Regions from separate parts of the Paenibacillus sp. FSL H3-0457 genome, predicted to be linked through region 1. Evidence: predicted binding sites of a transcription regulator. Region 1 holds the regulator's gene; the other holds the start of a gene.
What was found. The regulator LexA, encoded in region 1, represses DNA repair genes until DNA is damaged. The targets are predictions, from matches to a motif close to CGAACATATGTTCG.
Positions count from the first base shown of each region.

Region 2: the regulator LexA is predicted to act here: its motif matches at 1,729-1,742, upstream of addB (helicase-exonuclease AddAB subunit AddB).

Region 1 is NZ_CP150283.1:4,038,450-4,041,667, forward strand. Features, by position in the region: gene MHH25_RS17855 (hypothetical protein) at 1-164, opposite strand, end outside; gene MHH25_RS17860 (DUF896 domain-containing protein) at 290-499, opposite strand; gene MHH25_RS17865 (LysM peptidoglycan-binding domain-containing protein) at 595-972, opposite strand; gene lexA (transcriptional repressor LexA) at 1,270-1,896, shown strand; gene MHH25_RS17875 (aldehyde dehydrogenase) at 2,002-3,218, opposite strand, start outside.
Region 2 is NZ_CP150283.1:4,807,126-4,810,343, reverse strand. Features, by position in the region: gene MHH25_RS21355 (class I SAM-dependent rRNA methyltransferase) at 231-1,607, shown strand; gene addB (helicase-exonuclease AddAB subunit AddB) at 1,807-3,218, shown strand, end outside.

The DNA.
Region 1 (3,218 bases):
AGATACAAAAAGGCGAGACCAATCAAAAATATAGGGAACAAAAGACTGCGTCCCTTAAAGACTTCTTCACCTGGTGTACCTGTGATTGGTTGACCACTTTTTTTGCGTTGCTGATTTAACTGCTTGGAATTTTTCTTAACCGTTCTCTCGAACGAACGCGACATGAGAATCCCCCTTATGTGTCTTTGTATCGGCTTACATAATTGCAAACCAACATTTCCCCCTATAAATTGCACACTCAAAATAACAGGAAGAAACCTAAATATCATAATGATATCATTAGGTTTCGTTAGTGTTTGAGTTTGCCTTGGTGGCCTTTGTCATTCTCATCATCAACAATCTCAATGGTATCCAGTTGTTGTCTGAAATTGCTGCGAATATTACTCAAATAAATCTCTCTTAGTTCGGCACGTTCAGCAAGTTCTTCCTCCGACAATCCAGTGGACTTTTGCTTACGAGCCAATTCGTTAATGCGTGCTACCAGACTATCTATATCCAAGCTTGTCCCCTCCAAAAATACAAAGTCATATTAACTTTGCCATTATAAAGGCTGCTTGTCAAGTTGACACGCGCTAACACTCATTGATGTGCATTTTATTCTGCAAATTGCGGTAGAGCTAGTACTTGTCCCACTTGGATGGATGTTGTATGAAGTTGATTCACTTTCTTAATCGCTTCTATATAAATACGTGTATCCATATTCGTCGGTTTATGTTCCAAAGAAATACTCCATAATGTTTCCCCTTGTGAAACAGCTATCTTTCCTCCTGGCAGAACATCATTCTCATTGCCGGCAAATACAGTTAAAACGGTGCTGCATCCAATAAATATAATCATAGAAGTAATGGCTACCTTTAACATCCATGAAGAAATCTTGAAACGCGCTAAAACCTTCTTGTAGTTCCCTATGTTAGACTTCACCAGTTCCGAATTCATTGGTTCATAAATGCTTTGATAAGTAGAATATCTCATTAAATCCCCGCCTCCAAACGTTTGTTCCTATCTGTTGAAATCAATATAACACGAACACTTGTTTTGTTCAATAGATTTTCAGAACAATTGTTCGCTTCTTTTTTAGAAGGAACAATATCTTATTTCAAGTACTTGTGCAAAACATTTGCAGTATTATGCTCTGACTTTTGGACAATTTCTGTTCTATAAGCTAAAAAACACTGATTTAATGCTATTTTATTTAGAACTTATGTTTGTACGAACGGAGGTTCTATGTTATAATTTTCCCAAACGTTACTAAAATGGGGTTGATACGGTATGTCGAAGATATCCAGCAGGCAGCAGGCTATTCTGGAGTTTATACGAAATGAAGTCCGGTTGAAGGGGTATCCTCCTTCCGTACGGGAAATTGGTGAAGCGGTTGGACTGGCTTCCAGCTCAACAGTACATGGACATTTGGATCGTTTGGAGAAAAAAGGTTTGATCCGACGCGACCCTACCAAGCCAAGAGCCATTGAGCTTTTGAGCCAGGAAGAATCTGAGCATTCTCATCAATTTGCTCATAGCGTTGCACGTATTCCTGTCGTTGGTAAGGTTACAGCCGGGGTTCCAATCACTGCAACCGAGAACATTGAAGACTACTTCCCTCTTCCTACACATTATGTAGGCGAACAGAAAGTGTTTATGCTTTCAGTAGTCGGAGATAGTATGGTGGAAGCTGGAATCGTTAATGGAGATTATGTTATTGTCCGTCAACAGCAAACTGCTGATAACGGTGATATCGTCGTTGCAATGACTGAAGACGATGAAGCTACAGTGAAAACGTTCTATAAAGAGAAAGATCATATTCGCCTTCAACCGGAGAATGCGACCTTCGAACCTTTACGTTTGAAACATGTTAGTATTCTGGGTAAAGTCATTGGCCTTTTCCGAGATATTCATTAATATTTAACTTGAGTAACAAAACTAGATGTAATGAAATACGAAAGAGGTTATCCTGATCAACAGGACAACCTCTTTTTTTCATGTTTATGTTATTTTAGCGGCTAATTATTCACTGCGTTTCAGAACACTTTTGTGATGCGAGAACACATCAAAGCTCTGTTGTCCGTGATATGAGCCCATGCCGCTCTCTCCTACACCACCAAACGGAAGGTAGTGTGATGTCATATGAGAAAGTGTGTCATTAATACATCCCCCACCGAAGGATACTTGATTCAGAACCTGATTCTGCAGTTGCTCATCCTGTGTGAAGAGATATAGTGCCAATGGTTTTGGCCGGCGAACAATCTCATCTAGCATAGGATTCAGGTCACTGTACGTAAATACAGGAAGAATCGGACCAAAGATCTCTTCTTGCATGACAGCTGATTCCCAGTTCACATCTCCAAGTACAGTCGGCTCAATGAGCAACTGCTCTCGTACAGAACGTCCACCAATCAGCGTTTTGCCATCTGTTAGGAATTTCGACAACCGATCAAAGTTACGCGAGTTAACAATATGCGGGAAATCAGCGTTCTGTAACACATCGTCCCCAAATTTATCTTTGATCTCTGCGCCAATCAGATTTATCAATTCGTCATGAACTTGTTCATGTACAAGCAAATAATCCGGAGCAACGCAAGTTTGGCCTGCATTCAGGAACTTACCACGAACAATACGCTGGGCCACCAGCTTCAGTTCTGCATCGTTATGGACAATAGCAGGACTCTTGCCCCCTAGCTCCAGGGTTACAGGAGTCAAATGCTCCGCAGCTGCCTTCATAACAATGCGACCAACACCTGTGCTTCCTGTGAAGAAAATATAATCAAACTTCTCTTTCAACAATGCTGTACTGGCTTCAACTTCCCCTTCCATAACGGCGATATACTCCTGAGGGAAGATCTCCTGAATCAGATCATATGTCAGACGAGATACCGCTGGTGTTAATTCAGAAGGCTTGATAACTGCACAGTTACCGGCTGCAATTGCTCCAATCAGTGGACCAAAGGCCAGTTGGAAAGGATAGTTCCAAGGTGCAATAATAAGAGCCACTCCGTATGGTTCAGGGTAAATGGTGCTCACCCCATCCGGCATAGCCGAATTGGTTGGGACTTGTTTTGGTACAGCCCATTCCTGCAGGTGTTCTAATGCAAAATCCAGTTCACCCAGAACAATGCGAATCTCGGAACCGTAAGCTTCCGCCTCTGATTTGTTCAAATCTGCCCGAAGTGCATCTTGAATCCGTTGCTGATACTTTTCAATTCCTTTTCTAAGCTGTTGAAGTG
Region 2 (3,218 bases), 770 kb from region 1:
CCACCCCAATTCAAAGATACGGTGATTCGTGCAAACGTAGTGGAGGGGACGAAATCGAATCTGAAGAAGCGAAGCGTGCGCCTTTGTCTCCGGATTTTCCCTTTAAAAAAGGGAATCAAAAAAATCTGGAGACAACAGCGATCGGAAGATCGATTCGAACCCGGAACGCCACCTGCGCGCCGCACCAAACCTATCTTTTGAACTATTAAATTAAAGGAAGTGGATCTACCTTGCCATCAGTTACACTCGAACGCAGTCGCAAAAAGCGGCTTGAACATGCACATCCATGGATATTTAACAATGAAATTGCCTCTGTTGACGGAAACCCGGAACCGGGAGATTTGGTCAATGTATTGAATCATCAAGGTCGCTATCTGGCGACAGGTTATTACAATCCTGCATCTCAGATCACTGTAAGGGTTGTAGCTTATCAACCGCTGGAGTCCGAACAGATGGATACGGCGTTTTTTGCAGCGCGTTTCCGCGATTGCTTGCGTCACCGGGAACGTTTTATCCAGGATGGGGAGGCATATCGTCTCGTTTACGGCGAAGCTGATTTTCTGCCAGGATTAATCGTTGACCGATTCGGCAGCATTCTCGTTGTACAGTTGCTTACACTTGGCATGGATCGTTGCCGTGAAGCCATCGTACAGGCACTCATTGAAGTAATGCAGCCGGAAGGTATATACGAGCGCAGTGATGTCTCGATTCGTGAACTGGAAGGTTTGGAGCAGACCAAAGGTCCGCTGCATGGAGAGTGCCCACGGCATGTCACGGTTACAGAGAATGGACTACTCATTAAAGTGGATATCGTGGAAGGGCAGAAGACAGGTTACTTCTTCGACCAACGTGAGAATCGTGCAGCCATCGAACCGCTCATGAAGGGTTGGGGCTACAAGAGTGGAATCACACTACAAACGACCGAGCAGGATGGCATAGAGCAGCTTTTGCCTGTGAATAAAAGTGGTAAAGTAGTTACATTCCCATATTGGGATGGTGCCACTGTACTGGAGTGTTTCTCACACACGGGCAGCTTTACGTTGAATGCTTGCAAATATGGAGCTAAAAAAGTGACTTGTCTTGATATTTCGGAGCATGCCATTGAGAGTGCACGAACAAATGTGGAGCTGAACGGTTTCACTGACCGGGTTGAATTCGTAGTTGCTGATGCATTCCAGTACTTGCGTGAACAAGTGAAAGGGCTGGATGAACGTACCTCACGTGCACGTGCAGGCGAACAGAAAGTGGATACATCCAAAGCGCTTGCAGCTGGCGGTAAAACATTTGATGTGGTCATCCTTGATCCTCCTGCATTTGCCAAAACGAAATCAGCAGTTAAAGGTGCATGTCGCGGTTATAAAGATATCAATCTGCAAGGAATGAAACTGGTCAATGAGGGTGGATATTTGGTAACAGCCAGCTGTTCGTATCACATGCGTCCTGATCTTTTCTTGGACACGATTGCCGATGCAGCGGAAGATGCAGGCAAAGTGCTTCGTTTGATCGACTGGAAAGCAGCCGGTAAGGATCACCCACAAATTTTGGGCGTGGATGAAGGACATTACCTGAAATTTGCTATTTTCGAAGTGCGCAGTAAAAAGAATTAATCGTATGATTTTCGTTCCAATCAAGTATAGATCAAGTCAAAAGTCCACAGTGTGATAGCTGCGGGCTTTTTGCTGTTTTGCTGTGTTAACGGAGATGATCTCCGGTTTTACCGGATAGTGGCAAACGTATGTTCCGAACCAAGTCAGATATGTTATACTGGGAATTAAAATCTTGTACGTGTGGTTTGGAGGATTAGACATGTCCGTTCGTTTTGTTATTGGCCGGGCAGGCAGCGGAAAAAGCTTGCTGATTACCCGGGAAATTACATCCCTGCTTCAAAAGGAGCCGCAAGGCACACCTTTGATTTTACTCGTTCCCGAACAGAGTTCTTTTCGAACAGAGCAGGCATTGGTGTCTTCTGGAGCAATTAAAGGTACCATGCGTGCAGAAGTGCTCGGCTTTCGCCGTCTAGCCTATCGTGTAATGCAAGAAGCAGGTGGTTCTGCTCGTATTCCGATCGGAGCCGAAGGCAAAAAGATGCTGCTCTACAAGGTCATCCAGCGCCGTAAGGAAGAATTAAAGCTGTTTGGTGCATCCGGCAGCCAGCTGGGTTTTATAGGCGAATTAAATGACTTATATAGTGAATTTAAACGTTATGAAGTTGATCCATCATTGCTGGAAGACGGGCTGTCTGGAGGGAATACCTCATCCACTTCGCCAATTCTGGAGGACAAGTTGCATGACTTGAATCTGATATATCGTGACTATGAACAGGAACTGACCAATTTATATATTGATGATGAAGACACGTTGACCGAGCTGACAGATCGTTTGTCGGAAAGTGCATTGCTGCAGGATGCCCAGATCTGGATTGATGGTTTTCAGGGATTCACACCACAGGAGATGAGTGTGATTGGTCGGCTGATGTTGCAGTCCTCTTCCGTGACGATTGCACTGACATTGGATCGTCCTTATGATCACGGCGCACTGCCTGGAGAACTGGAACTATTTTATCCTACGGCAAGTGCCTATGCGCGCCTGAAAGGAATGGCTGACGAACTGGGTGTAACAAGCGATATAACCGTGCTAGATTCGGAGATTCCACCGAGATACAAGGATCGTCCGGGACTTGCTCATCTGGAGGCTGGTTTCGACCGGCGAATTCGTTGGAAAAGTGAAGGCCTTGATTCCGGAATCCGACTGGTTGCAGCGGAGAACCGACGAGCTGAGATGGAGGGAGCACTGCGTGAGATGCGGCGCTTGGCACAAAACGAAGGTGCGCGTTATCGGGACATGGCGGTACTTGTCCGGCAGTTGGATACCTACGCTGATATAGCTGAACCGTTATTCAGGGATTATGACGTACCCGTCTTTCTGGACCGGAGAAGAAATGAACTTCATCATCCATTATCTGAGTTTATCCGTTCCGCACTGGATATTGTTCGGCGCCACTGGCGTTACGAGGATGTATTTCGCTGTGTCAAAACGGATCTGCTGCTTCCGCGTGATGGTTCCATCACACGTGAAGATATGGACCAGCTTGAGAATTATGTACTGGCTTGTGGTATTCACGGGTATCGCTGGACTGACGGCAAACCGTGGAAGTATGTACCAAGCCTGTCGCTGGAAGACAACGGTCAGGATGGCCGTAGTCGAGGACGGGACCAGAT